3 regions of the Rossellomorea sp. FM04394 genome follow, and region 1 is predicted to be linked to each of the others. Evidence: riboswitches for the same ligand, from Rfam matches in the RefSeq annotation. Region 1 holds a riboswitch; each other region holds the start of a gene.
What was found. Region 1 has a riboswitch for lysine ahead of ACCB35_RS18335 (Na+/H+ antiporter NhaC family protein). Riboswitches for the same ligand answer to the same signal wherever they lie in the genome.
Positions count from the first base shown of each region.

Region 2: another riboswitch for lysine. It lies ahead of lysA (diaminopimelate decarboxylase); the one in region 1 lies ahead of ACCB35_RS18335 (Na+/H+ antiporter NhaC family protein).
Region 3: another riboswitch for lysine. It lies ahead of ACCB35_RS15850 (aspartate kinase); the one in region 1 lies ahead of ACCB35_RS18335 (Na+/H+ antiporter NhaC family protein).

Region 1 covers NZ_CP168654.1:3,623,620-3,634,184, reverse strand. Annotated here, with positions in the region: gene sufB (Fe-S cluster assembly protein SufB) at 1-264, shown strand, start outside; gene ACCB35_RS18370 (DUF72 domain-containing protein) at 418-1,260, shown strand; gene ACCB35_RS18365 (sulfite exporter TauE/SafE family protein) at 1,282-2,106, shown strand; gene ACCB35_RS18360 (bifunctional UDP-sugar hydrolase/5'-nucleotidase) at 2,134-3,486, shown strand; gene ACCB35_RS18355 (YunC family protein) at 3,543-3,845, shown strand; gene ACCB35_RS18350 (hypothetical protein) at 4,108-4,659, shown strand; gene ACCB35_RS18345 (HD-GYP domain-containing protein) at 5,352-6,401, shown strand; gene yunB (sporulation protein YunB) at 6,461-7,225, shown strand; lysine riboswitch at 7,305-7,487, shown strand; gene ACCB35_RS18335 (Na+/H+ antiporter NhaC family protein) at 7,603-9,168, shown strand; gene ACCB35_RS18330 (sodium-dependent transporter) at 9,487-10,565, shown strand, end outside.
Region 2 covers NZ_CP168654.1:1,024,495-1,035,059, forward strand. Annotated here, with positions in the region: gene ACCB35_RS05195 (multidrug resistance efflux transporter family protein) at 1-604, opposite strand, end outside; gene ACCB35_RS05200 (helix-turn-helix domain-containing protein) at 697-1,287, shown strand; gene ACCB35_RS05205 (sigma-70 family RNA polymerase sigma factor) at 1,633-2,169, shown strand; gene ACCB35_RS05210 (DUF4179 domain-containing protein) at 2,150-3,550, shown strand; lysine riboswitch at 3,671-3,847, shown strand; gene lysA (diaminopimelate decarboxylase) at 3,963-5,249, shown strand; gene ACCB35_RS05220 (hypothetical protein) at 5,544-5,669, opposite strand; gene ACCB35_RS05225 (S8 family serine peptidase) at 6,118-9,837, shown strand; gene ACCB35_RS05230 (S8 family serine peptidase) at 10,011-10,565, opposite strand, start outside.
Region 3 covers NZ_CP168654.1:3,121,114-3,131,678, reverse strand. Annotated here, with positions in the region: gene ACCB35_RS15865 (FTR1 family protein) at 1-105, shown strand, start outside; gene ACCB35_RS15860 (nucleoporin-interacting protein) at 218-1,696, shown strand; gene uvrC (excinuclease ABC subunit UvrC) at 1,693-3,462, shown strand; lysine riboswitch at 3,840-4,018, shown strand; gene ACCB35_RS15850 (aspartate kinase) at 4,223-5,461, shown strand; gene ACCB35_RS15845 (YslB family protein) at 5,559-5,996, opposite strand; gene ACCB35_RS15840 (succinate dehydrogenase cytochrome b558 subunit) at 6,350-6,958, shown strand; gene sdhA (succinate dehydrogenase flavoprotein subunit) at 7,031-8,794, shown strand; gene sdhB (succinate dehydrogenase iron-sulfur subunit) at 8,794-9,561, shown strand; gene ACCB35_RS15825 (thioesterase family protein) at 9,709-10,179, shown strand; gene ACCB35_RS15820 (response regulator transcription factor) at 10,325-10,549, shown strand.

The sequences.
Region 1 (10,565 bases):
ATCATGGATAACCAATCAACTTCCGATACGATCCCTTACAATGAAATTCTGAACGATAACATCTCGTTAGAACACGAAGCGAAGGTTTCTAAAGTATCCGAAGAACAATTATTCTATCTTATGAGCCGCGGTATTTCAGAGGAAGAAGCAACAGAAATGATCGTAATGGGCTTCATCGAGCCATTCACGAAAGAACTTCCAATGGAATACGCAGTCGAAATGAACCGCCTGATCAAATTCGAGATGGAAGGTTCAATCGGATAACACATTATTCAAACTCCCTTGATGTTTCATCAGGGGAGTTTTTTGGTTCCATTAATAATTCACCACGTTTTTTCTCCATCCAAGCCAAACATAAGAATTTCCATTTCCCTTATGATAAAATGGACATGTTCATAATAAAGCAGGTGAATGCGGATGATATACATAGGTGTAACAGGGTGGGGAGATCATGATACCCTTTATGAAAATGTTTCCCCGAGAGACAAACTAAAAGAATACGGTGCTCATTTTCCCATTGTCGAGGTGGACACAACCTTCTACGCTGTCCAGCCACTTCGAAATGCTGAAAAATGGGTAAAGGAAACACCCAAGGACTTTAAGTTCATAGTAAAAGCGTATCAGGGAATGACGGGCCATCAGCGGGGGGAGATCCCCTTTGAAACAAAGGATGAAATGTTCAATGCCTTTAAGGAATCCCTTGCCCCGTATGTGGATGCAGGAAAATTAGCAATGGTGCTGCTTCAATTTCCCCCTTGGTATGATTGTAAAAAGGAGCATGTTGACTATATCCGATACTGTAGGGAGGAATTACAGGAATTTCCCCTGTCTTTGGAGTTCCGTCATCAAAGCTGGTTCAGACCGGAGTTCAGGGATAAGACGTTAATGTTTATGAAAAAGGAAGGATGGATCCATAGCATTTGCGATGAACCTCAGGCAGGAGAGGGATCTGTACCGCGGGTCTTGGAAGCCACGCATAAAGATGCGACTCTAATTCGGTTTCACGGAAGGAATCTGTATGGGTGGAATAAACCGAATGGAGGAGATTGGCGGGAGGTTCGTTATTTATATCGCTATAATCGTGCTGAATTAGAGGAGTGGATTCCGCATATCCATCAGTTGCACGAAACCTCTAACGATCTTTATATTCTTTTCAATAATAATTCCGGTGGGGACGCCGCTGATAACGCGAAACAGCTCATTGAATTATTAGGTCTTGAATATGGAGGACTTGCACCAAAGCAACTGGATTTATTTTAGCTGACAGGAGATGAAAGACAGATGGAATGGATGGTTCTTCTATCAATCGGACTTCTAGCAGGAGCAATGGGATCTCTCGTAGGACTGGGCGGAGGGGTGATCATTGTTCCTGCCCTCATTTATTTCGGTACATATACAAGCTTGATTGAAGGAATGAACCCTCAGACAGCTGTAGGAACATCATTGGTCATTATGATTTTTACAGGGTTATCATCAACCCTGGCTTATCTAAAGCACAAGACTGTAGATTATAAAAGCGGCTTGATCTTCTTTGCGGGCAGTGGGCCGGGTTCAATATTGGGAGCTTGGGTAAACAAGGGATTGAACATGGAGAGCTTTAATTTATACTTTGGTATTTTCATGATTTTAATCGCGATTATTCTTATGGTTCGAAACAAGTTAAAGCCTATTGAGAAATTTAAGGATGCTTCCTTTCAAAGGGAGTTTACGGATCCCGCTGGAGAGACCTTTCGATATGGGTATCCTCCTGTATTAGGAGCGGCTATTGCATTTGTCGTTGGATTTACTTCTGGTTTATTTGGCATTGGCGGGGGATCGTTAATGGTACCTGCCATGATATTAATTTTTCTATTTCCGCCCCATGTAGCCGTTGCCACATCCATGTTCATGATTTTTCTATCGGCATTGGTCGGCTCTGGTACACATATCATGCTGGGCAATGTAAAGTGGTTGTATGCTCTTGCCCTTATTCCGGGGGCATGGATTGGAGCTAAGTTCGGAGCCTATTTAAATACGAAACTTGAGTCAAAAGTATTAGTGAGTATTTTACGCATTATCTTGATATTAATTGGAATTCGATTGATTTACCAAGGGATTACAGGATAACATACCTCCAATAGGAGTGAGCAAATAGTGAGAGAAACCATTCATATTTATCATACAAACGACCTTCACAGTCATTTTGAGCATTGGTCAAGGATCCGTGATTTTTTGAAGATGAGAAAACAATGGCATATAGATGAAGGGGAACCTGTTTATCTATTCGATATCGGAGACCATGTAGACCGCTGGCATCCATTAAGTGAAGCGACTTTAGGAAAAGGAAACATCGAATTTCTAAATGAAGTTGGCTTTGATGCTGTAACGATTGGGAACAATGAAGGAATTACACTGGACTATGAAGATTTAAACAGCCTTTATGATAAAGCGGATTTTCACGTGATTGTAGGCAATCTATTTGATCAGTCTGCACAACATCCCGACTGGGTGAAGCCTTATCATATTTTTCAAACGGATAGTGAAATGAAGATAGGTGTCATTGGATTGACAGCCTATTTCAAACCGTTCTACAAAACCCTCGGCTGGAATATTACTTCTCCAATGGATGAACTGCAGAAATTGGTTCAAGAGCTTCATCCACAGGTGGATATGATAATCCTTCTTTCACACTTAGGGATAAGGGATGACGAGGTGATTGCGGAACAATTTCCTGAGATTGACGTTATCCTCGGGGCTCATACTCATCATGTCCTTCATCAAGGAAAAGAAATTAAGGGAACGATGCTTGGGGCAGCAGGGAAATTTGGTCATTATGTTGGGCATATGATGATTGAGGTCGATATAACCAATAAAAATATTGTAGGGAAAAAAGCTCAGCTATATGAACAGCACGAGCTTCCCTCTGTTGAAAAGGAAAAACAGGAAAGCCTGGGGTGGTATCAGGCGGGGGAGGAATTGTTAAGAAAAGAAGTATCATGTTTGACGAAACCCCTACATGTGGATTGGTTTAATCCATCCCTGCTTCCGAACGTTTTATGTGATGCCCTTAGTGAATGGTGCCAGGCTGATTGTGCCTTTCTTAATTCTGGCCTGCTTATCCATGGACTGGATGAGGGACCGGTGACGAAACAGGATTTGCATCGGATCCTGCCCCATCCGATCAATCCATGCCTCATTAAGGTGAAGGGGGCCGAGCTTAAGGAAATCATTAAACAAACATTTAATGAGGAATGGCCTCATCTTCAAGTGAAAGGGTTAGGATTCAGGGGCAAAGTGATGGGTCGATTTGTTTACACGAATATTCAAGTTGAAGACCATGAAATCTTAATCGATCACAATCCGATCGATTCAGAGAAAGTGTACAAGCTTGCCTTGCCTGATATGTTCACGTTTGGACACTTCTTTCCTGACCTTCAAAGACTCGAAAAAAAATACTTTATGCCTGAGTTTTTACGAGATGTCCTGGAATGGAAATTAAAGCAGTAAATGTTTCACCGTTTCCCTTTCCGCATCATACATATGAGTGAAAGGAGCGATGAAACATGATGAATGTATCTCCGATTACCATTCAGGGACATACCTTTTTAGCGATTTCTGTTGAACTGCCAAAAACCAATCTCCTCGTCGTGGCGAGTGATATAGGATATATAATGTGTGGAGCACTGGACGTAGCATTACTAAATGAGAAATTGAAAGACAGAGGAATCATTGCAGGAAGAGCAGTCGGTGTGAAAACAATCGACCAGCTTCTTGATGCCCCTCTGGAATCCATCACCATTGAAGCAGAAAATCGTGGCATCAAACCGGGCATGATCGGCCGGGATGCGTTGTTAAAAATGATATAAGTGTCAGAGGATCAGCTGCACTTTTGGTAACTTCAGAGGTGCAAACAAGTAAATATCAAAGCAAAACGTACTGTATTTCACAATGAAATTCACAGTGCGTTTTTTATTGAGATAAAAGGTGTCACATGAGTTTCGGTTGCTAAATCATATGCGGGTTCACCTCCCAGTTCACAAGGGCGGAAGTAATTGTTGTAGGGTATGTAAATTTAGTGAGATTAACATTTTGATTTTGTAGAGTAACAACAAAAGTTTATCTAAAAAAATGTTAAAGTTTAGTAATAATAATTTAATTACCACTATTCAATTAACGGGCAGGTTAATGGAGTATCGAAAACTTAATAAATTTGGCTTTCGTCTAATTCATAAAGGGGGCATAAAAATCAAAAACTGTATGTATTTAATTATGGTTGTTTTGTTACTTGTAGGATGTTCTCCTGACTCTAGGGACTCAACTGTTTATGAGAAGCTAGAAGTGTCACAGGAAGAAGCTGTTCCAGAAAGAACACTTTTAACGAGAGAAGAAATGGACAATAAAAAAATGCGATACAGTGAGGTAAAGATAGCAGAGGTGGGTGAAGAAGCAGCTAGGTTGTCTGTTGCAGATAGTTTTTCTGGGTTAAATGACCACTTTTCTTCAGGAATTATGGATGTTTTAGATGCAGAAGGCAATAAATACCGTGCAATTTATATTGGGGAGAATTATCAAGAAAACTTTAGTGCTGAAAACGAGTATGAGAAAGCAGTTCTAAAATTTTATCGGACAAAGGACCAGGAAGATGAAAGACCCTTTATCGATTTTATGGAAATGGATTAGATTTTGAGTTGTTCCTTTAAAGGGGGCGTTAATGGAAGAAAGCGTTTAAAAAATAGAGGCTGGGATTAACGTGTTTTAGACCAAGTAAACCCGAATTAATTTGTCTTTTATGAGGCAAATTAGTTCGGATTTTTAATTTGTTCAAATGTCATTTCAATTTAGCTCTTCCCAGCGTTTGATTGGAGTGCAAGACGAAGACTCCTGCGGGAAATGTAGCTTATGTGAGACCCCGCAGGCTTGCCGAGGAGGCTCACGGGCTACCCGCGGAAAGCGAAGTCTTGCACGGAAATCATTAGCGGTATTAAGAGTTTACACTGAAATAGTCAGTATCTACACGGCGGTTTTTTAGTTTTATCTCAGCCCCCTTTTTGAAGTGAAATACACTGTGAATTATAGAATGGAAATTACGAAGTTTCCGTTATGATTAGGTTTATGTTTTGATGTTTGCGCCTCAAAAGTAAAAACGGTGCGCCGGGTTTTTGTTTGGTAGCAGGGATCACCGTCAATATTCTTTCATGAATAATTAACAATATATAAGGAAATACACCTTGCAAGTACGTTTTTATCCTTTATAATGGAGATACTAGGAAATTTTGTCGAAAAATGAAAGAATTACATAGGAGAATTCTATGAGGCTTATATCAACTAGGGCTTTGAAACCGGGCATGGTTCTAGCTACAACCGTATATAACATGAGAGGTCAAGCTTTAATTCATGATAACGTTCCGATAACAGAACGCATGATTTATAGATTGCAGGAGCTTAGTATTCAGTATGTCTATATTGAAGACTCGCTTTCAAGGGGAATCCATGTAAATGGAACCGTTTCAAATAAGGTGAGACAGCAGGCTGTAAACAACATTGAAATGGCCTTTAATCAATTAAGCGCATCGAATGCGCCCCCTAGCACGCTCATGATCGAAGATAGTGCTATACAATTGAAGCAGGTGATAGATGTAGTTTTGTCTGAAGTAAAGGCGAATCATGATCTCCTAACCATTTTGACAGATGTTTTCACATATGATTCCTATATCTTTCACCATTCATTTAATGTTACATTGTATACGCTCTCCATTGGTCTCGAACTCAAGCTTTCTACTAAACAGCTCGAGCAGTTAGGGGTGGGAGCGATTTTACATGATATCGGTAAGATGCTGGTGCCTGAGGAGATTCTTTTGAAGCCGGGTAAGCTGACAGAAGGTGAGTTCTCTGAAATTAAGAAGCATTCAGAACACGGATTTGAGATTCTGAGACAGCTTCATTCTGTGTCTTTGATCATTGCTCATTGCGCTTATCAGCATCATGAGCGCCTTGATGGATCCGGTTATCCACGGGGTATCAAAGGCGAGGATATACATCCTTTCGCAAAAATCATCGCCGTGGCGGATGTGTTTGATGCCATGACGTCCAATCGTGTATATAGAAAAGCCATGCTTCCACATCAAGCACTAGAGGTATTATACGCAGGCAGCGGCACCCTGTTTGATACAAACGTGATCGAAGCCTTCAGGGCTTCAGTTGCCATCTATCCAAATGGGATGGTCGTGGAGCTGAATGACGGCCGAAAAGGAATAGTGACAGAACAAAATAAAGGGGTGACGGATCGACCGGTGATTCGGATCATCGAAGAGGCCGGACAGGAATTACAAACTCCTTATCCCATTGATTTAAGTACGGAATTAGATAAGGTGATTACCGGGTTTGATCCGGATTATGAACCCCAATCCCTGAAAATTAAATAATTTTTTTGCGTTAAACCCCTCTTACTGTGCATACAAATAGCTTGTAAGGGGGGATTTTTTTGTCAAAGTTCAAAACATACAAACCCCGAAGAGGAGGGCCGCTACCTTTTCGATATGTGATGATCATTACGATTCTTTTCTTTATGATTTCCACTGGTTTCGGATTGTGGATCATTAATAAAGGTTTAAAACCGACACTGCTTGCTTATGCCGAAACCCAGACCAGCAGGATCGGTACGCTGGTTATCAATAAAGCAATTAACAAAAAAATTGCCGATGTTCTCGACATTTCGGACATAACGGAAGAAGTGAAGAATACAGAAGGCGATATTGTTTCATTTAAATACAATACTCAAACAATCAACCGGGTTCAGGCAGAAATCACAAACTTAGTACAGCAAAACCTGCAAGAAGCAGAGGAAGGAAATCTAGAAAACCTTGAATTTATAACCGAAGTTGAAATTGATGAAGGGAAATCTAAAACATCGAAGGGAATCACTTACTCGGTGCCTCTTGGCCAGGCGACCAACAACGTGTTACTCGGTAATCTGGGTCCAAAGGTACCAATACGCTTTCATTCGATCGGAGATGTCCGTTCCGATATTAAAACTACCGTTGAGCAATTCGGGATCAATAATGCCGTTGTAAAAGTGTTTGTCGAGCTTGAAGTCAATGTCCAGATCATCATTCCATTTGCAACGAAAACGGAAACCATCAAGCAGGATATCCTGGTTGCCATGGGTACCGTTCACCTGGATGTACCACAGTTTTATAACAATGGTGGAGGGGAATCCAGCCCATCCATTGAAATTCCCACAAATTAGTCAGGAAAAAAAGTTGTCAAAAGAATGATAGTTTGTTATATTAATAAAGAAAATTTTATAACACACCACATCATCAGTCCGATGGGGTAGAGGCGCAGAGTTCAAGAGTATGCTGTTTGAGGATGACAACTGGGAGAACAGATGAAAGGGAACTTTTGCCGAAGTAAATATGCATGTCGAAGGTGTATTTGCTGGGGTTATCTTGAAGAAGGATAACACTGTCATTATAGGGGAATCTCTATAATGGGGAGCTACAGATCGTGATGGAGCACTTAAATTACTTACTAAGGTAATGATAGTTTCTCTATCGTTGCCTTTTTTTATTATCCTCTGTCATGCTACGATGGTTCCCCCCTATCAAATAGGAGGAGGACACTATGGAAAACACGATTTACTCACTATTACCACCCCTTTTAGCCATTCTTATGGTTATTCTTACGAGACGGGTTCTACTTTCATTGGGAGTAGGAATCGTTGCTTCTGCCTTTCTGTTAGCAGATTTCTCAATTACGAAAACATTCAGCTTTATGTGGGACGCCTTTAAAGGCATCTTTGTCGCAGATGGAGCACTCAACACATGGAATGTCTATATTATTTTCTTCTTACTCATTCTAGGTGTGATCACAGCATTTGTGAACATTTCCGGCGGTAGCCGCGCATTTGGTGAATGGGCGATGAAACGTGTGAAAACAAGAAAAGGTGCACAGCTTCTTGCTGCTGTTTTAGGTATCATAATTTTTATTGATGACTATTTTAACGCCCTTGCTGTTGGCCAGGTTTCGAGACCCATCACGGATCGTCACAAAATTTCACGAGCCAAACTAGCCTATATCATCGACTCGACATCGGCACCGATTTGTGTCGTTTCTCCAATCTCAAGCTGGGGAGCGTACATCATCGGGATTATCGGTTCCATTTTGGCTACTCACAGCATCACAGAATACACAGCATTTTCAGCATTCGTTCAAATGATTCCGATGAACCTCTACGTCTGGGCAGCTGTCCTGCTTGTGATCATGGTTGCTGCTAAAGGACTGGACTTCGGAAAAATGAAAGAGCATGAAGTAAGAGCCCTAGAAACAGGGGCCCTTTATGATCCTGAAAAAGAAATTCCAGGAGAATTGAAAAATGATCTGCCTGTCAGCTCGAAAGGATCAGTTGGTGATCTTGTCTGGCCGATCGTAGCACTTGTTGTCGGTACAATTGGAATGATGCTCTGGACAGGATATCAAGCCGTCGGATCATTTGACATCCTTCCGATTTTTGAAAATACAGATGTAACGAAATCTTTATTATATGGTGGATTATTCGGTCTCCTTGTTGCGCTGATCTTCTTCATCCGTCAAGTCACCTTGAAAGGAATCGAAGGTAAAGCAGTTGGAGTAGCAGTAGTGGAAGGAATCAAATCCATGTTACCTGCCGTTTATATCCTTATCTTCGCCTGGACGATCGTCACATTGATCGATCAATTGCAAACAGGTACGTATCTTGCGGGTCTGGTTGAACAATCAAGCTTACCGATGCAGGCACTTCCAGTCATTTTGTTCTTAGTTGCCGGAATCATGGCATTCTCGACGGGAACTTCATGGGGATCTTTCGGAATCTTACTTCCAATCGCCGGGGAAATTGCTGCAGCGACAGATGTAAGTATCTTACTTCCTGCTATGGCAGCTGTATTAGCCGGATCCGTGTTGGGAGATCACTGTTCTCCAATCTCGGATACAACCATCCTTTCCTCTACAGGGGCAGGAAGCAATCATATCGATCACGTTCTTACACAGCTTCCATATGCATTGATCGGAGCGGTTGCTGCTTCAATTGGATATCTTGTACTTGGATTCACGGGCAGCACGTTATTTGGTTTAGGAGTTGTGATTATTTTAATCGTGGCATTCGCTTTTCTATTTGGTGAAAAAGCAAAACCTGCTGTTTCAGAACAATAATTAAATGAAGAACCAGGAGCTCATTGGCTTCTGGTTTTTTTATACATTCTTACTTGTTGTCAGGGGGGGGTTAAAACCTATGGTGGTATCCCAAAAGCCCTCTCAACCTTTCCGAACGTCAATTCTTCATGTTTCGACAAAATTCATATAGTGAAATAGTACCTGTCCCCATCTGAAAAAAACTTACTCTAAGCTTAAAAATAGCTTTGACAATTGTCTTGGAACTAGCTATACTGACTTTAGATTACAAATAATCTGAAAATATAAAAATTTCAAATACCTTAATATGGTAGTTGAAAAGAACTAGGGGGGACCAAGATGGAGAATCGTGCCCAGTTTGGAACACGAGCAGGATTTATTCTGGCTGCTGTCGGGTCAGCAATCGGTTTGGGAAACATATGGCGTTTTCCGGCAGTAGCGTATGAAAATGGTGGAGGAGCATTCTTTATTCCTTATTTATTCGCTCTTCTAACAGCGGGAATTCCATTATTAGTACTTGAATTTACATTAGGTCACAAGTATCGTGGCTCAGCACCGCTATCTTATTTCCGTCTTAATAGAAAATCAGAGTGGCTTGGCTGGTGGCAGGTATTAATCGCCTTTGTCATTTCCACCTATTATGCCGTCATTATCGCATGGGCGATGTCCTACAGTGTATTTTCTTTCAATCTGGGTTGGGGGAAGGATACAGAGACATTCCTATTCAATGACTATTTAAAGCTTACCGTTGATCCAGGCCAGACAGGCAGTATCGTTCCTGGAGTATTCATTCCACTTGTATTGGTTTGGGTAATTACATTAGGGATCCTTTTCAAGGGTGTAAAGAAGGGTATCGAAGTAGCGAATAAGATTTTCATTCCGGCATTAGTCATTTTGTTCTTAATCATTGTTGTTCGCGCTCTAACCTTGCCTGGAGCATTGGATGGCCTTGATGCTTTCTTCAAACCGGATTTCAGCAAAATTGCTGATCCAAGTGTATGGGTGGCAGCATATGGGCAGATTTTCTTCAGTTTATCAATCGCTTTTGCAATCATGATTACGTATTCAAGCTATCTTCCGAAGAAATCGGATATTACGAATAACGCTTTCATTACAGGCTTTAGTAACTCAGGGTTTGAATTATTAGCAGGTATTGGAGTATTTGCTGCTTTAGGTTTCATGGCTCAATCCCAAGGTGTAGGCGTTCAGGAAGTAGTAAGCGGGGGAGTTGGATTGGCGTTTGTGGTATTCCCGCAAATCATTAATGAATTCCCGGCCCTTAACGGTTTATTCGGATTCTTGTTCTTCGCTTCACTTGTATTAGCAGGGTTGTCATCACTCATCTCGATTACAGAGACGTATGTAGCGGGTGTTTCTGAGAAGTTCGGAATTTCCCGTACAAAAGCCGTTCTATTCGG
Region 2 (10,565 bases), 1.9 Mb from region 1:
GAGTGCTCGCCATCGTCATTCCCAGTACCCGTTGAAAGGTATCAAGCTTCCCGCCGCATACCTCCATCATTTTCCGGTTTCCGAGTGGATACGCAAAAGCTGCAAGGATCACCGGTAAGATTCCAACGGCCATTGCAGAAAAGGACAAACCACTGGCATTTTCCTGTTGAATGAACATTACCCCAACTAAAATGATCGATGAGATGGCGAGAGCCCTTTTTTGAATGGAGTGCCTGCGTCTGACTGGCCCGGAAGTATAAAACAAGGGAGCGAGCAAGATGCCAGCGACGATGGTAAATTGCCACGTACCCGCGACGAGCCAGCCCGGTCCATACGCTGCCGCATAAGTGAGAGGGCCGTAAAAGAGTACAAACCCGACAAAACTCCATATCAGCCACTCGAATGGTTTCTTCTTCAGTTCAATCCAGACTTGATTTACATTCTTCCTTAAACCTACAATAAGGAAAAGGAAAGGGAGCATGAACAGGAAGCGAAGGGACGAACTCCACATCCAGCTTCCACCGGCAAGTTCCATGGACCGGTTCAGAATAAAGGTGACGGCAAAGAACATAGATGAAATGGTACCTAGAGTTAGTTCCTTGATGATGAGCACTCCTTTCTAATACATATACTATAGTTTATTATATATATATTATAATATACTTCAAAGCATTGACTATAGAAAGAGGTGGAAATATGAGCAATGACGGTTTGACGTGGCAGGACCCGGAAAAATTGGCCCGACACGTCGGAATGACACTGAGACATATACGACATGAACGAGGCCTTAAACTGCAGGAGCTTGCAGCCATGACCGATGTGAGTACATTGACTTTGGGGAAGATCGAAAGGGGAGAGGCGAATCCATCTTTGACGATCATCTGGAAAATCGCGAACGGACTTGAGATCCCGATTTCTGCCCTACTTGTGGAAAAACAGGAAGTTCAGATTTCCAGGAAAAACGAAGGAAGCAAAGTGATCAGTGCCAATGAGTCCTTGACCCTGGAACCGATGTTTACTTCCTCTGGCTATAGCTCATTGGAAACCCACAGGGCTTTCCTGAAACCGGACAGTGAATACCGTGCCGATGCCCACCAGCCGGGGGTGATTGAATTTGTCACCGTCATGGAAGGGAGAGTACGAGTGAAAGTGCAGAATGACGTTTTTGAGCTCGGTCAGTATGACTCGATCAAATTCCATGCAGATAAAGGCCACAGCTACATCAATATGGGATCAACGGAAGCGGTCCTGCATTTTGTGATGATTTATACGGGACGGGCAGATTGAAGCTTATCGATGGGGATAAGCTTCTTTTTTAAGTGAAAAGCCTTACGATGGAAGATAAAAAAGGTTTTTTCAATCTTTCTTTGGCTTTTGGCTCATTTTCATTCAATCTTGGGGGCGTATGATCCCATCCATGCTACTTAATTGCGTCGAAGTCGTCCATGATTGCGTCATTTTCGAGGTGAATTGCGTCGATTTCAAATTTATTGCGTCGTTTTTCATAGTTTATGCGTCTTTTTGAAATAAATGGTAAACAACCTCAGTCTACATTGCACGACACCCCATAAAAAAATTCCTTGAAACTTTTCCCACCCCACCCGACTCTAATGAATGACAGGAGGTTAATCAATGGATGTAAAAATTGTGAAAAAAGCAATTAAAGGGAATGAACAGGCATTTGAAAGGCTGATCCACTCAGAAAGTGAAAAGCTGTACCGGACGGCATTCCTATATGTGAGAAATAAAGAAGATGCGCTGGACGTTGTGCAGGAGACGGTTTGCAAGGCATTCACCTCGATATCCCGGTTGAAGAATCCGGAGTATTTCAGCACCTGGCTGATTAAGATCCTGATCCATACGGCATACAGCTTTCTGAAAAAGGAAAACAGACTCGTCCTGACGGGGGATGATTTTCTCGACAGTGCCCTCATTACAGAAGACAAGGATGTGGAGGGACGGATCGATTTGATCACGGCCATGGCATCCTTGAATCAACACTATCAAACAGTCATTATCTTATTTTACTTTCAGGGGCAGTCGATCAAGACAATCTCCGAGACGATGGATACGCCTGAAGGAACGGTTAAGACGTATCTTCACCGTGCAAAGTTGGAATTAAGAAAGCTGTTGGAAGGAGTGAATCAATATGGACAGAAAATGGTTTGAGAAAGAAATGAACACCATCGAGGTGCCAAAAGAAGAGGTTTTTGAGGCGATTTCATCAGGAATCCAAAAGGGTAGAAAACAAAAGGTCCGTAAAAAAACGGCCAAAATAAGTGCCTCTTTTACCACCGCTGCTGCCTCCATGGTTCTCGTATCGGGCTTCCTGTTCGCACCTGTTAATAATGCACTGGCCAAACTGCCTGTACTGGGTGGCATTTATGAAAAAGTCGGTTCCGATATCGGAAAAGAACTCTACTTCAGCGATAAAGTGACGGAAGTTAATCAGGCCGCCACTTCCAATGGCGTCGATGTAACGATTACAAGCACATATTATGACGGGAACGTCATCGGGGTCACCTTCAAGGCGAAGGGTGATGAGCTTTCCATCGAACATATGGACAAAGGGAACCGTCCGGTGAGCGGCTACAGCTATCATCTCTTCGACGGTAAAGATCAGAATCAATGGGGATCCGGGAGCTCGGGTCTTAAAAAAGATGGGGATGAGTTCATTGGCTCGATCGAATTCTACCGGGACGGGAAAGAACCGCCGGAAAACTTCACCCTTCCGTTAACTTTCACCCACATGGCAGATGTAAACGGGACCTGGACTTTTGATGTACCGGTCAAGAGGATTCCGTCTGAAACAATCCAAACAGATGCAAGGACAGAATCGCCGGATGGGGAATTTGAGCTGCTAGTGACATCCATTACTAAAGGAAAAGCTACGACTACACTGGAGTATACATATTCGGTGGAGTCTCGGAAGGATACGTTAAATCTGATTGTGTTTGATGACTTAGGGAACCGTCTGTCGAAGTCCAGTGCAGATACACTCGATATCAAAGAAATCGATGGTAAAGTTCAAAAGACGGTCCGAGAACTCTTTACGAGTAAACTCAGTGACAAGGCCCGTTCGCTGCAGGTCCAAGCTCATATGAAGCGCGTAGATGCAGACGGCATCACCTCACTAAAGGGTTCACCTCCATTGCAGGTGAAGAGCCCTCGTTTTGGTTATCAGGTCACGATACAAGATATCCAAAACGTAAAAGGGAAGGTGACAGTCGATTTCACCATTGATCACATCAAAGAAAAACAATTCCGATATGACATTTTAGAGAATTTTGCTCAATTTATTCAGGTGATCCCCTCAAATAAAATCAAACGAAATGCAAAGGGGGGACTGGATTATAATGTGATGTTAAATCATATGGTCAGAAGTGCTGCAACAAAAACCATGGATAAGGAAAATCATCGCTATCAATCCACATTCACATTGCCTCAGGGTGCCAACCTTGAGGACTACTCTCTAATTGTTCCATTCGGGACATTGAGCAGAAATGATAAGCCGGTCAAAATGAAACCGTTCGAAATCAAACTGAAATAAAATGATTCACGAAATCCCCGGGCTCCATTCCGGGGATTTTGCCTATTTCTCTCTCGAAAACCAATTGACAACTATTTCAAGAGAATGATATAGTAATGCAAACAAAATAATACGTCACTCTCTGATAATAGAGGCGCGAGTATGATTAGTACCATCTTTGAGAATAATGGATTCCGGGATAAGTTGGGAAAGGCAGATCGCCGAAGCAGAAAATAGCCAATTCTATTTTTTGTTGGGCCAGCATTGAATAAATGTTGGACTGTCACAATGAAAAAGTTGTGGAGAACTATTGAAGAGATGTTAATACATAGTCTTCATCATGTTTCCAAAACTTTTGATGATAAACCGTATGAGCATCACTTCATACGGTTTTTTTGTGTTTTTTTGGAGAGAGTCAAAAGGAGTTTAGGATATGAGTAAAGTTGATGTGAATGTTCAAGGAGATTTAACAATAGGTGGGATGGGGACAGGTGAGTTGGTCGAAAGATACGGCACACCGTTGATGGTTTATGATGAGGGAATGATCCGTGGGAATGCGAAATTGTTCCGGGATGCCTTTAATGAAAGCGGTCTGGAATATCAGGTGGCATATGCGAGTAAAGCATTTCTATGTAAAGAGATGGTGCGTCTTTCAGAGCAGGAAAATCTCTCCCTGGATGTTGTGTCCGGCGGGGAATTGTATACGGCCCTTGAGGCAGGATTTCCAGCGGAGCGTATTCATTTTCATGGTAATAACAAGTCGGAAGAGGAGCTCCTCATGGCTCTTGAGGCCGAAATCGGCTGCTTTGTCGTCGATAGTTTCCTAGAACTTGAACTGCTGCATGACTTGGCCAAGGAGCGTGAGCAAGAGGTTCAGATCCTGATCAGGGTCACGCCTGGTGTGGAAGCACACACACATGAGTACATCACGACGGGTCAGGAGGATTCGAAATTCGGATTCAGCATTTCCAACGGACAGGCGAATACGGCGATTCAGTTAGCTCTCCGCAAGCCATACTTTTCCTTACTCGGGCTGCATTCTCATATTGGATCCCAGATTTTCGAACGGGAAGGGTTTGATCAGGCGATTCAAGTACTGGCTGATTTCCTGCAGCGGATCCGGATCGAATTTAATGTGACGATGCCGGTACTGAATATCGGCGGAGGATTCGGTGTCCGGTACACGGAAGAAGACCGGCCTCTGCCGATACCAACGTATGTGAAGGGGATCACCGATAGTGTGAAGACCTATTTTGCCAAGAATGAATATCCCCTCCCTGAAGTATGGGTGGAGCCGGGCCGAAGCATGGTGGCGGAAGCTGGTACGACCTTATACAAAGTGGGATCGAAGAAAATCATTCCCGGTGTGCGTACGTACGTCGCGATCGACGGAGGGATGACGGACAATATCCGCCCTGCTCTCTACCAGGCGAAATACCATGCAGTGCTTGCCAACCGTCCACAAGAGGAATGCACGGAGCTTGTAAGCATTGCCGGGAAATGCTGCGAATCCGGTGACATGCTGATCTGGGACCTGAAGCTGCCGCCGACGAATTACGGAGATATTCTGGCTGTGTTCAGTACAGGAGCCTACGGGTATTCCATGGCGAGTAATTATAATCGGATTCCAAGACCGGCTGTTGTGTTTGTAAAGGATGGAGAATCGCGGGTCGTGATCGAGCGTGAATCGTATGCAGATTTAGTTCGGAATGACCGGTGAAGAATGATCCACCTTCCAATTGAAGAGGAGATAACTAAGGGAAGACATATTTAAAACAGGATTTAGGTTATAATGGTAGGTCTAATATCCCATTCAGAAAGCCCCGATAAATGGTAACGTGAGAGCAGGTTGAATCCTTTGTGGTTCCGCCTGCTTTTTTTCTATCAATCATCCTCTTCAGAAAGCTGCATGAAAAAATATGAACTGGACTCGGGGACATCAAGCCACAATTGACTTTATGATTTAGCAGCGTGGTTTTGGTGATCGTATAAAGGTACGTCTTGCTGTTTCTATCTAACCTTCTTGAATACCTTTCTTTAGTAAACTTTCAGGGGACTTTAGGTGGGTATTGATATGTTCGATGGAAATGTATTCGTTGATGATATGAAATTCTTCACGCAGGATATTGATCTTGGTCATGACCTCTCCATGAACGAATTTATATGAAAGAATTCAGGTTTGTGCGTAGTTCTTTGGAGTTTTCAGTGCAGCCAATCTCTCCGCTCGATATCCAGTCTTAAAAACCTGCAAGGATGTGTCAATTTTCATAAAAAAGTTGAATACAATCCAACATTCACTACAGGGCTAGTTCCCTCCTCCCGGAAAATAACCCCAATTGAGAACTGGACGGGGTTAGACTTACAATTCAATTAACCACATAGCGTCTACATGACTTCAAGAAACCTTACCTATCACATCCTCAGAACTTCGAAAAACGACCTTTAGTTGGAGGTGGTGTTTTATTCTCATTCTGGTAGTCTTCCATTCTTTCAATTGAATTATTAGGACTACATACCTTCTTCATTTTTTCCCAACAAGAGTCTGCTCATATGAAACCATCAACATTTAATAGAATAGGAGAATGTTCATGAAAAAGCTGAAACCACTTCTCGTTGGATCGATTGCCGCTACGATGATTTCAGGCCCTATGTTTCAAGCGGATGCCCAAGGTGTCTCTTCCAAAGATGCTGCTCCTTCAAAGTCAACAACCGATGTAAATGCGGACATCAAGGGGGAGCACATCATCACCCTTATCACAGGCGATGTGGTGAAGGTATCCACCCTCCAAAACGGCAAACAAATCATCAATGTAGAGTCTGCTGACAAGAATGGCGAAGGTGTCAGGGTTATGACCATTAAAGACGAAACATTTGTATTCCCGAACTCGGCCATGCCTTATATGGCCGCAGGGAAAATGGATGAAGACTTATTTAATATTACGAAATTGATAGAGTACGGGTATGATGACAAGAATCAAGCATCGGTACCCGTCATCGCAGAATATAAAGAAACCAAGGCTAAGACTTTCTCAGCAACTCCTGCCCCAAAAGGATCAAAGAAAGTGAGAGACCTGGAAAGTATTAATGGAGCGGCCCTTTCTGCAGAGAAGAAGCAGGCAGAAACATTCTGGAAAGACGTCACTGTTCAAAGTGAAAAGAAAGAAACGGAGATAGCTCCTAAATTTGAATACGGGGTCGAAAAAATATGGCTGGATGGCCGTGTGGAAGCAGCCCTTGATCAAAGTGTGCCGCAAATCGGAACGGATTCCGCTTGGGAACAAGGCTATACAGGAGAGGGAGTCAAGGTTGCCGTACTTGATACAGGAATTGACTCGGAGCATCCGGATATAGCAGGGCAGATAGATGATGCCGTAAGCTTCGTACCTGGTGAAGAAGTGAAGGACGTCAATGGTCACGGAACCCATGTTGCCTCTACCGTTCTTGGGACGGGCGCAGGTGATGGTAAACATAAAGGTGTCGCACCTGATGCCCGCTTACTGGTAGGGAAAGTTTTAAGTGATCAAGGATTTGGGCAGGATTCCTGGATTATCGACGGAATGGAGTGGGCTTCAGAAAATGCGAAAATCGTCAATATGAGTCTTGGAAGCGATATGCCGAGTGATGGAACAGATCCAATGGCAGAAGCAGTAAATCGATTGACAGATGAGAATGGAACCTTATTCGTCATTGCTGCGGGTAACAGAGGCGGGGAAGGTACAATCGGTTCACCAGGTGCAGCAGATTCAGCCTTGACGGTTGGAGCAGTGGATAAAGAGGATGAACTGGTGTATTTCTCTTCCAAAGGTCCGCGCTATGGGGATATGGGACTTAAACCGGATCTTTCAGCTCCAGGTGTGGGAATCGTGGCGGCTCGTTCTCAATACTCCAGTGGGACCGGAGATTACAAAAGTTTAAATGGTACATCAATGGCGACTCCTCATGTGGCGGGTGCAGCTGCCATTTTAGCCGAAAAGCATCCTGAATGGGATGGCACTACATTAAAACAAGTTCTGATGAATACGACAAAGAAGCTTGATGGTTACCAGCCATACCATGTCGGAACAGGACGGGTGGACGTAGCTGCTGCCCTGGATTCACAGGTTAGAGCAACAGGATCGGTCTCATTCGGATTCTTTAAATGGCCTCATGATCAAGTGGCTCCTGTTGAAGAAGTTGTCACTTACTTCAACGATAGTGATCAAGATATCACTTTAGAACTGGACAGTAATTTTACAAATGCTGAGGGTGAAGAAGCACCTGAGGGGATGCTGAGAGTCTCTGAAAGCACGGTAACGATTCCTGCAGGAGGTACTGTGGATGTAAATGTCACCTTAGATTCAACACTTGGTGAAACCGGATCGCGCTATCAAGGTTTCCTTACAGCCAAAAAGGACGGAACAGAACTCGTACGCACGGCCATGGCCATGGTCAAGGAAGAAGAGCGTTACCCGCTGACCTTGAACGCAACTGACCGTGACGGATCAAAAGGACAGGCATATGTCGTATTATTCAGTGAAAAAATGGAGCCTGAAGTAGTGAGCGTCGATGGGACACTTGAGCTTCGCCTGCCGCCAGGAACGTATTCCGCCATGTCACTCATGGATGTCGATACAGAAACGGATCATGCAGGTGTAGCATTGGTGGGGAATCCGGAAGTGAAGCTGGACGGACCAAAAACCGTCGAGCTAGATGCACGAAAAGCGAAAGAAATCAAGGTAGAGGTACCGAAGAAAGCAGAAGCCAACTACAAACGACTGGAATACCATCAAACCATCGGTGACATGCCGATGACGAGCCTTTATTTAATGCCGGTTTGGATCGATAAACTATATGCCGTTCCGACCAAGGAAGTGAAAAGTGGATACTTCGAGCAGCTGACTCGCTGGCGACTGGCCAAGCCACTATTGACAATCAATTTTAACGGAAAAGAATTGGATGATATCCCATTGGCAGGAAGCACGATGATAGATGGAAAATACAATCTGAATACTGTGTATGCCGGAAAAGGAACTCCAACTGATTTTGATCGCCTGAAAGCTAAAGGAAAAGCCGTCATAGTGGATCGAAATGCTGAAGTAAACGTGTCCGAGCAAGCTACCAATGCTGCAGCTGCAGGAGCGAAGCTTGTCATCATCGTGAACAATGAAGATAAAGAATTCAGTCAATACGCTGGGACTCCGGAGTATACGGATAATCCCCTGGCTGTTGCTGCCATCAGTAAGAGTGAAGGTGACAGGCTCGTCAAGGCGGTACGTTCGGGGAATGTGAAGTTGAAGGTGGAAGGAAACGTCGATTCTCCATACGTATATGACTTGATGGATGTCCATGAAGGATCCATTCCGAAAGACTTGACCTATGCACCAAAAGGCAAGGATTTAGCGAAAATAGATACCCGCTACAATTCACATATTGAAACGGATGGAGGAGAGTTCCGCTTTGACCTTCGTCCACATACAAGAGGAGCGGTAGGTTTCCTGCAGAAAGTTTCACTCCCTAGTGCCCGTACGGAATATGTTTCCGCAACGGAAGACACAGGCTGGTATCACCAGGCCAACGTGCTGGATGAGGGATGGCAGATCCGTCAACCGCTGAAGTCGTATGATGGTGGGGAAAAAATGACAGAGAACTGGTTCTCACCTGTGGTCCGTCCAAGTCTCGGAGATGGTTACTGGCCACCGAGAAGACAGGGTGATTCCCTTCAAATCAATGTCCCCGCATGGGCTGATGCAGGAAAAGGGAACACAGGGGGGACAGGATGGGATGTATCTTTCCAAAACCAGACTTCTCAGTTATACAAAGGGGATACATTACTGAAAGAAGGAAAGGGACAGTCGTTGAATGTTTGGGACATCTTACCTCAAGAACGTACCCAATATCGATTCATCACAGACGCCAAGCGTGATGAAAATCGCTGGAATACATCCACCCGCACACATACGGAATGGACCTTCTGGACAGAAAAAACAGAGAACTGGATGGAAGACCTCCCGTTCCTGATACTTGATTACCAAGTGGATACAGATGTCAATGGAGAAGCCCTCGCCAATCGTCCGACCAACCTTGAGCTATCTGTAGGTAAGGTCGAAGATGCTGTAGGATATGGAAATGTAGAAGGTGCAACCTTGGAGGTATCGTTCAACGAAGGGAAGACCTGGAAGAAAGTGAAACTTAATCAAGAGGGGGAGACGTTCAACGTAACGATTCAAAACCCTAAAAACGCCACATCTGTTTCATTGAAGGCAAGTGCTTGGGATGATGAAGGAAATAAGATCACTCAAGAAATCATCAAGGCGTATGGATTAAGGTAGTTTTAGTAAAGAAGATGCCTATTTTTTAGGGGCATCTACTTTTGCTTTAGTAAGGCGGAATCATCTTTTAGAAAATTAATTTGGAGGGAAAAATAAAATAGGGACTTCCTGAAATAAAGGAAGTCCCTATTTTGTTTACTGAAATGTACATTATGGTTTCAATCAGCTGAAAATCAGTTCACTGTCGGGAAACCAAATCCTGAAGCATAGTCATCACCAGCTGCAGCACCGGAGCCGCCCAAGATATCATTGCTCTTAGCACGATTTTGGATTTCGGCACGAAGCTGGGCTGCAGATAAGTTAGGGTTTGCGGCCCAAATTTTTGCTGCTAACCCTGAGACATGCGGGGTAGCCATGGACGTTCCACTGATTGTATGGTAAGTTCCATCATACCATGTAGATTCGATTGCTCGACCTGGGGCAGAAACCTCGACATCACGCACCCCGATAACATAGTCTCCATCCGTATTTGGGTTTCCTCTAGAAGAGAAGTCAGCTACACGATACGTTCCATTTTGCTGAACATCTTCAAGTGCGGCTACTGCTACAGCATTTACCAGTGCTCCAGGATAACCTATGGTGTTTGCACTTGGACCTGAGTTACCTGCTGCCGCTACGACTAATACACCTTTATTATAAGCGTAATTAACTGCATCCGTTATAAGTGGACTTTCGGAACTTGAGCCTAGTGACATGGAAATCACTGTTTTTACATTTAACCGATCTGC
Region 3 (10,565 bases), 500 kb from region 1:
GATAAACTCATTAATCCTTTTAAACGAAAGTCCGTACCTGCCGGGATGGAACAACAGAAAAAGACGATCAAGAAATCAGAAGATGTGAATTCAATAAATGCTTAAATCCCCCTGAACCAACTCATGATTGGAAACCATTCTTAGAAAGCCTTACAATAGGCTAAGAAGGTTTTCAAACTGAGTTGGTTTTTATTTGGAGAGAAACAGGAGAAAAACAATGATCGATAAACATATTAACAAATGGATGATAAGTATTCTGGCTGTATTCAGCCTGTACTTCATATATAGACTTATATTCCTTCCGCCCTATGCTTCCAGCTGGGACGAAGTCGATTATGCTCTGGGAGTCCTCGAATTTGATTTATTGAAGATGCAGCCTCATTTTCCGGGGTACCCTTTTTTCATTTTCGGGGGAATGATGGTTCACACCTTTATCGATGACGCGGTTCTATCCCTTCAGCTTTTTAATACGATTATGCTGGTTAGTTCGATTCTTCCTGTTTATTGGCTGTTTGGACATTACCTTGCGGGAAAGAAAGCGATCATTGCGACGCTTTTCCTATTTTCCCTTTCTTACCCAAGTGCGATGACCGTTCAAGCCATGAGTGAAGGTGCGGCTATCCCGGTATTATGGTGGTATCTATGGAGTCTGCACCGGGCTGTCATACTGAAAACGAAGGATGCGGCTGTTCTTCCCATTCTACTATTTGCCATTTTGATGGGTATACGATTATCCTACATCGGTTTTGGTGCGGGGATCCTATACTATTGGTTTGTGTTTTGGAAGGAGAGTGGAAATGGTTCAGAAAAAGTGAAAGCCATCGCTTTTCATCTCACTCTCCTCCTACTTTCTCAAGGAGTATGGCTATCGGCTTTGGCGGCCAATGCAGGAAGTCTAAAGACCCTGCTGCAGATTGCCTTTGGGTTTACAGACGGACACTTTACTGAATGGGGAGGAACAGTAGAGCCCGATACAGGATTTTTTGAAAGATTAGGGAACTATATATTTATCAATATAGGTTGGAACGGATTATTTACTCAATCACTTTCTATCATGGTCATCACGCTGCTTCTCTTTTTAGTAACTGTCAAAAATGGAGGAAGGTGGACGAAACCTGGTACAGGCGTTACTTTGCTTCTGATTGCATTCAGCTCCTATTTTTTCTGGGGCCTATTTGCTCAAAACATCGATAAGCCGAGACATATTCTGCCTTTGTCCTTATTACTTGGTTTTTTCTTATTAATGGTATGGATGAAAAAACTTAGTATCTTGAAGATGATCGTGCTGAGCCTGTGGTTCATTTTGCATATAGGAACAAGTGTGAGTTTGTTGTCAGGCTACCACTCTTCTCCGCCTGCCGTATATCAAACTGCGGCATTTTTCGAGGAGAAAAATGATGAAAGCCCCATTATGGTGTACACATGGGAAGAAACAAGAGTATACTCGTATCTTGATGCTCCGTACTCACATAACCGTGTGTTAACATATGCTCAATTTCTTCAAGACATTGAGCATACACAAAAAGAGGTCTATCTGACCGATGCAGTGGTTAAAGGGTTTAAACAACAGGGTATTGAAGACCTTAATGGAAAAATAGAAAAAGTCCAATCATTTCATTCACAGGAGTTATTCGATCCTGTTTATTCAACCATCACGGTCTATAAATGGGTGGACAAGAAGGGAGAGAGACAATGAACCCTACCATAACAAATAAATTAGCTTTATTACCAGATCAGCCCGGATGTTATTTAATGAAGGATAGGCAAGGCACGATTATTTACGTGGGAAAAGCAAAAGTATTGAAAAATCGTGTGCGCTCCTATTTTACGGGTTCTCATGATGCAAAGACTCAACGATTGGTAGGCGAAATAGAGGACTTTGAATATATCATGACCTCATCTGATCTGGAAGCCCTTGTACTCGAAATGAATCTAATCAAAAAATATGATCCTAAGTACAATGTCATGTTAAAGGATGATAAAAGCTATCCCTTTATTAAGTTAACGAATGAAAGGCACCCAAGGCTCATAACTACCCGTAAAGTTCAAAGGGGGAAAGGGCGGTACTTTGGTCCCTATCCAAACGTAGGGGCCGCTAATGAAACCAAAAAGCTGCTGGATCGTCTGTATCCGTTACGGAAATGTTCCACCCTTCCTGATCGGGCGTGTTTGTACTATCACATGGGCCAATGTCTTGCTCCTTGTATTAAAGAAGTGAGCAAAGATACGTACCGTGAAATGACTGACGAAATTTCCCGATTCTTAAATGGAGGTTACAAGGACATTAAGAATCAACTTACGGTGAAAATGAATGAAGCATCTGAAAATCTGGAATTTGAAAGAGCGAAGGAATTCCGCGATCAGATTCTCCATATTGAAGCGACGATGGAAAAGCAGAAAATGACCATGACCGATTTCACCGATCGAGATGTTTTTGGCTATTCCGTCGATAAAGGCTGGATGTGTGTTCAAGTATTCTTCGTACGACAAGGTAAGCTCATTGAACGGGATGTGTCACTGTTCCCTCTATACAATGAACCGGAGGATGAATTTCTTACGTTCCTAGGACAGTTTTATTCTAAATCAAATCACTTTAAGCCAAAGGAAATATTTTTGCCGGAAGTGATTGATGAGGAATTGGCTGCTAAGCTGTTAGACGTGAAAATCACCCAGCCAAAGCGGGGGAAGAAGAGGGAGCTTGTGAAACTTGCCGAGAAAAATGCGAAGCAGGCCCTGGAAGAAAAGTTCGCCCTGATCGAAAGAGATGAGGAAAGAACGATTAAGGCAATTGAGCGCCTTGGGGAACATATGGGCATTTATACTCCCTTCCGGATCGAAGCATTTGATAACTCGAATATCCAAGGTTCCGATCCCGTATCTGCCATGATTGTGTTTCTTGACGGGAAACCCGCGAAGAAAGAATATCGAAAGTACAAAATCAAAACCGTGAAGGGTCCTGATGATTATGATTCCATGCGTGAGGTTGTTCGCAGACGGTATACGAGAGTCTTGAAGGATGGTCTCCCTCTACCGGATCTCATCATCATCGATGGTGGGAAAGGGCAGATTGAAGCGGCGAGGGATGTCATCGAGAATGAATTGGGGTTGGATATCCCACTTGGCGGCCTTGCAAAAGACGATAAGCACCAGACATCGGAACTGCTGTATGGAAATCCTTTGGAAATCATTCCTCTTGAAAAGAGAAGCCAGGAATTTTACTTGCTTCAGCGGATCCAGGATGAAGTCCACCGATTCGCCATCACCTTCCACCGACAACTCAGAGGGAAAAGCGCATTCCAATCTACTCTTGATGAAATTGATGGCATCGGACCAAAGCGGAAGAAGCAACTCCTCAAACACTTTGGATCTATGAAGAAAATGAAAGAAGCAACGGTGGAGGAATTTATTGAGATAGGGATTCCTGAAGCCGTTGCTAAGGTTTTGGCTGAGAAGTTGAAATAAAGGATATTAGAAACTGTTGTTTCATTAGAAGCACTGAGTGGATTGTAGCGGAAGGCACTTTACTCCTGCGGGAGATAGAGGAAAAGTCGAGACCCCGCAGGGCAAAGCCCGAGGAGGCTCGACTTCCTCCCCGGGGAATATTGTGCCTGGAGCGAAAAGGAACGGTCCATGTCATCACACTACCGCTTATACAAAGCTTAGCAAGCTCACCACCGCCAGCAGAAAGCGAGCACCTGAAGCGGAAATCAACCACCGCATGCTCATACAAGACTGCTCACCAATGAATAATAAAATAAAATATTGTTTCAATTAGACATTGAATCAATTTTCCCCCTATGCTATAATTAACGAAAATTTATAACATTATCACTTTTTAAAGTGGTGATAGAGGTGCGAGCTTCAAGAGTACAGGCAAAGAGGAGTATGAGCTCTGTCGAGATGCCTGGAAAGGGGAGATTCGCCGAAGTGGTTTCAGACTCATGCTGATTCCGCTGGTTCTACGTTTAAGAAATGTAGGATTGTCAAGATGATTCAATCTTGGAGAGCTATCTCACAATGCCGATGAACCTATTTTGTCTGTTCTGCTGTATGTTCATAAAGCAATGAGATACTATTCTCATTGCTTTTTTTATTATCCAGCACAGGAGCTTTTCTTTGGAAAAGAGCCTGTTCCATGAACGTTTAGGATGATTGTGATTGTACTCTTCACCATCAAAAAATGAGTCGTAAAATTGCACTCAATTAGAAAGAGGGAGAAGCTGTGAGTATTATTGTTCAAAAATTCGGTGGGACTTCAGTAGGTTCTGTAGAAAGAATTCAAAATGTTGCGTCAAGAATTGCAGAAGAAAAAGAAAGAGGAAATGATGTAGTGGTGGTGGTATCCGCCATGGGTAAAACGACGGATACCCTCGTTGGACTGGCGAGGGAAATTACATCACAACCGAGTAAAAGAGAAATGGATATGCTGCTCTCAACAGGGGAACAGGTGACCATTTCACTCCTTACGATGGCTCTGATCCAAGCAGGACATGATGCCATTTCATTCACTGGCTGGCAGGCCGGGATCGAAACAGAATCCGTTCATAGCAATGCGAGGATTACCAATATTCATACTGAAAAGATGATGCATCACCTTCAATCCGGGAGAGTTGTGATCGTAGCAGGATTCCAGGGTATGACAGAAACGGGTGAAATCACAACGCTCGGCCGCGGCGGATCGGATACCACTGCCGTTGCGATTGCGGCTGCTTTGAAAGCTGAGCGCTGTGACATTTATACAGACGTAGACGGGGTGTACACAACAGACCCGCGTTATATTCAAGGAGCAAGGAAGTTACCGTCCATTTCCTATGATGAAATGCTGGAACTGGCTAATTTAGGGGCTGGAGTCCTGCATCCACGGGCAGTGGAATTTGCCAAGAATTATCAAATCCCGTTAGAAGTCAGGTCCAGTATTGAAAAAGTTGAAGGAACGTATATTGAGGAGGAAGCAAGCATGGAACAAAACCTGATTGTGAGAGGCGTAGCCTTTGAAAGTGAAATTACACGTGTAACTGTATTTGGACTTGGAAACGCATTGACGGGATTATCTTCGGTGTTTACCACTTTAGCCCAAAATCATCTGAATGTAGACATCATTATTCAAAGCCAGACCGATCAGAATACAACCAATTTATCATTTTCGATTAAAGAACAAGATCTGGAGGAGACCCTTGCTGTTCTGGAACGGAACAAAGAGCAATTAGGCTTCACTCATGTTGAGCATGAAAGTGAGCTTTCCAAAGTATCGATCGTAGGCTCTGGTATGATCTCAAATCCGGGTGTGGCAGCGGAGATGTTCGAAGTATTAGCCCAAAATGACATCGTGGTGAAAATGGTCAGCACGTCTGAAATCAAAGTATCTGCAGTGGTAGACGAGAAAAATATGCAAAAAGCAGCAGGCGTCCTACATACTGCATTTAACCTGGACGCGGTGAAAATGGAAGAAGTCACGTTATAACAGCCACAAGAAGAGAACGGGACAAGTGAAAAAGGGTTGCCCCATCAATTGGTGGGGCAACCCTTTATTAGAGTATTAATAGTATGTTGTGTAAAGACTATTCCACTTTATCTTTCTCGTCCCATCTTACAATCACTTTAACTGAATGACTCCGTTTATGTAGTTCTTCAGCAGCTTCTGCCACACACTTTTTTTGTAACTGTACTTGTTCGGCAAGAAAGCCAGTTTCCAGTTTAAATGTGACATCCGATTTTAAGGCAAGGCGCCGTTCTATCACCGGTCCGCTTATTTCAAAGGTCATCTCATTCTTTTTTTGTTCCAGCAGTGTAAGAGTTCCCCAGCCGGCTTCATCGAAAAACGATATCATTTCTTCTGATGACTGAAGGGGGAATTTCCGAGAGAGCTGTTTTCCACCCCAGTATAAAATATCGGGTGTATGCTTTCCTAAAATGTCTGGAATCAACATGTCACGTAAAATTTCATATCCGAAGATTGGAACGGACGGTTGATGTACTTCTTCTTTTTTCTGTTCCAAGTAAATCCCCTCTTTCTATAAAACTATTATATACATGAAAAGGGGAATTATCATCCCATACCTCAAAAAAATGACCATGGGATATTTTGGTGGTATAACTTTTATTTGATATTTATTTGAATTTTCGAACATTTAACAGGGCAATGCCTCATCTTTTTTGTTATCATTATATTAAAAATATTTTTGCGATATTGTCGAATTTATGTATACGTTTTCTTGACGCTTCCACTCCTTGGGAGTAAAATGAACATGTCACATAATTGTTACAATATAAAATATGTATCGTCGTCTAGTCATTCTTAGAAAATGCATTAGAAAACGAATTCATATTTTATCATTAAGGGGGGTAAATCATGGCTGGAAATCGAGAATTTAATTATCGCAGGCTTCATTCATTGCTAGGTGTTATTCCAGTTGGATTATTTTTAACACAACATTTAGTCGTGAACCATTTTGCCACTGGTGGGGAAGAATCATTTAACCAAGCGGCACACTTTATGGAAAGTCTTCCTTTCCGTTATTTCCTTGAAATTTTTATCATCTTCCTTCCATTGTATTTCCATGCAATCTACGGAATTTACATTGCATTCACTTCTAAGAACAATGCAAGTAAGTTTGGCTATTTCCGTAACTGGATGTTCTTACTTCAACGTGTTTCCGGAGTAATCACATTTATTTTCGTTACATGGCATGTATGGGAAACGAGAGTTGCGGCAGCATTCGGAGCTGAAGTGAACTTTCAAATGATGGAAAACATCTTATCAAACCCATTCATGCTAGGATTTTATGTGCTGGGTGTTCTTTCAACGATCTTCCACTTTGCGAATGGTTTATGGTCATTCTGCGTAAGCTGGGGAATTACTGTTTCACCTCGTTCTCAATTAATTGCTACATATGTTACGATCGGAATTTTTGTAGCATTATCGGTTGTCGGTATGCGTGCAATTTTTGCTTTCGTATAAGAAGAAATAGATACAAGTCTAATAGATTAAGTAAGTGCTCTCGAAGTATGGTAGGAAAAGGAGTGAGTCACGATGAGTAAAGGGAAAATCATCGTTGTCGGTGGCGGTTTAGCCGGCCTGATGGCCACAATTAAAGCAGCAGAAAAAGGAACGCAAGTAGATTTATTCTCACTGGTACCCGTTAAGCGTTCTCACTCTGTATGTGCACAAGGTGGTATTAATGGAGCCGTTAATACGAAGGGAGAAGGAGATTCTCCTTGGGAACATTTTGATGATACAGTCTATGGTGGGGATTTCTTAGCGAATCAGCCACCGGTTAAAGCAATGACTGAAGCTGCACCGGGAATTATTCATTTACTCGATCGTATGGGAGTAATGTTTAATCGTACACCGGAAGGGTTACTGGACTTCCGTCGTTTCGGTGGAACACAGCATCATAGAACCGCTTTTGCTGGTGCAACGACTGGGCAGCAATTATTATATGCTCTGGACGAGCAGGTTCGTCGTCATGAAGTAGCCGGATTAGTGGATAAATTCGAAGGTTGGGAATTCCTTGGCGTAGTGGTGGATGACGAAGGAGTGGCAAGAGGAATCGTTGCTCAAAACCTTCAAACAATGGAAATTAAATCGTTCGCAGCTGATGCCGTGATCATGGCAACTGGGGGCCCTGGAATTATCTTCGGTAAATCCACGAACTCTGTCATTAATACAGGTTCAGCTGCATCGATCGTATATCAACAAGGTGCTTACTATGCAAATGGTGAGTTCATTCAAATTCACCCGACAGCCATTCCAGGGGACGATAAGCTTCGCCTCATGAGTGAATCGGCCCGTGGTGAAGGTGGAAGAGTCTGGACATATAAAGATGGTAAGCCGTGGTACTTCCTTGAAGAGAAGTATCCCGCATATGGAAACCTTGTACCACGTGATATCGCAACACGTGAAATCTTCGATGTGTGCGTAAACCAAAAGCTCGGTATTAACGGTGAAAACATGGTTTATCTTGATCTATCTCATAAAGATTCGAAAGAGCTTGATATCAAGCTTGGCGGAATCATCGAAATCTATGAGAAGTTCATGGGTGACGATCCGCGTAAAGTGCCAATGAAGATCTTCCCTGCCGTTCACTATTCTATGGGTGGACTATGGGTGGACTATGATCAAATGACAAATATCCCTGGATTATTCGCTGCTGGTGAGTGTGATTATTCTCAGCACGGGGGTAACCGCTTAGGAGCAAACTCATTACTATCCGCTATTTATGGTGGTATGGTTGCAGGTCCTAATGCCATTAAATATATCGAAGGCTTAGAAAAAACGGTTGAATCTGTACCTTCTTCTTTATTCGACCGCTATGTGAAACAGGAAGAAGAAAAATGGAACACGATCATGTCAATGAATGGTACTGAGAACGCCTATGTCATCCATAAAGAGCTTGGTGAGTGGATGACGGATAACGTAACCGTTGTACGTCATAACGATAAGCTTAAACAAACCGATGAAAAGATTCAGGAATTGATGGAACGTTACCAAAACATCAATATCAATGATACGGCTAAATGGAGCAACCAGGGGGCAACATTCACCCGTCAACTGTGGAACATGCTGCAGCTTGCCCGGGTTATTACGATCGGTGCATTGAATCGTAACGAGAGCCGTGGAGCTCACTACAAACCTGACTTCCCTGAACGTAATGATGAAGAATTCCTGAAAACGACGATGGCAAAATACAATGCTGCGACGAATTCACCGGAATTCCACTACGAAGAAGTAGATACTTCATTGATTGCACCACGTAAGCGTGACTATTCTAAGAAAAAAGGGGGAAATAAATGATGAGTGAAAACAAGAGAGTCCGTTTTATCATTACTCGTCAAGAAAGCCCGGAAGCAGCCCCTTTCCAAGAAGAGTTCGAGCTTGATTATCGTCCGAATATGAACGTTATTTCTGCATTGATGGAAATTCGTCGTAATCCGGTCAATGCAAAAGGGGAACAAACTACTCCGATCAACTGGGATATGAACTGCCTGGAAGAAGTATGTGGAGCATGTTCAATGGTGATCAACGGGAAACCAAGACAGTCTTGTACCGCTTTAGTTGATCAACTGGAACAGCCGATCCGCTTGGAGCCTATGCGCACTTTCCCTGTTGTTCGTGACCTGCAGGTAGACCGCAGTCGCATGTTCGACAGCCTGAAGAAAGTAAAAGCCTGGATTCCGATTGATGGAACATACGATCTTGGTCCAGGACCTCGTATGCCTGAGAAGAAACGTCAATGGGCGTATGAATTATCGAAATGTATGACATGTGGTGTATGTTTGGAAGCATGTCCGAATGTAAACAGTAAATCGGACTTCATCGGTCCTGCTCCATTATCACAGGTTCGCTTGTTCAATGCCCATCCGACGGGTGCTATGAACCAGGATGAGCGACTTGAATCGATCATGGGCGACGGTGGCCTTGCAAATTGTGGGAACTCTCAAAACTGTGTTCAATCCTGTCCGAAGGGTATTCCTTTGACGACTTCGATCGCAGCACTGAACAGAGAGACAACTTTCCAAATGTTTAAAAACTTCTTCGGAAGCGACCATATGGTTGATTAATCTTAAAAGTCAAAAAGCACTTTCCTCATGGGAAGTGCTTTTTTTGTTCATTATAGGTTTCTTATTTTTCAGAAAAAGCTTATAATAAATAATGAATGGTGATTCATTTTCTTAATCTATATTCATTTCCCAAAAGGAGGAGCCAACTTGAAACATTTTACATACATTGAAGATATAGAAACATGGCAAAAAGAATTTTCATTTTCAATCCATATTAACGTTCGATTTTCCGAGACTGATATGTTTGGACATATGAACAATACGATTCCATTCACTTATTTCGAAGAAGCTAGAATCGAATTTTTTAAACACAAAGGGTTTATGCAAAATTGGGTAAAACCTGATCATGAGACGATTCCTGTCGTCGCAGATTTACAATGTGATTTTCTAAAACAAGTATTCTTCGACGAACAGCTGAAGGTATGTGTGAAGGCAAATAGTGTGGGGAATTCTTCAGTAGATTTACACTATATGGGTCTGAATGAAAAAGAAGAGGTTTGCTTTACAGGTAGAGGAACCATGGTCCAAATATCGAAGCTGACTGGAAAAGGTGTCCCCTGGACGGAAGAAATGAAGGCAAAGCTTGACTGCAAAAGGGCGGTTTCCAGCCCTTCGTAGTGTGTGAATGAATCCATTGCCTATTTTTCATTTTACTTCCTCCTCTATGTCACTCTAAACCCTCCCTTCACATATGATATTCTGACGACCGACAATACCCATCCCCGCGGTTTAAAGCTGGCGAAGGCAAGGAGGGTTACCATAATTGAAGGACAATGATTTTACACACAAACCGTTGCTCACCAAAAGAGAAAAAGAAGTATTCGAACTGTTAGTTCAAGACAAAACAACTAAAGAAATAGCTAGTGATCTATTTATTAGCGAAAAAACAGTTCGAAATCATATTTCCAACGCCATGCAAAAGCTTGGAGTGAAGGGGCGATCTCAAGCTGTTGTAGAGCTTCTTCGCATGGGGGAACTCAAGCTTTAAAAGTAAGGGACTGATT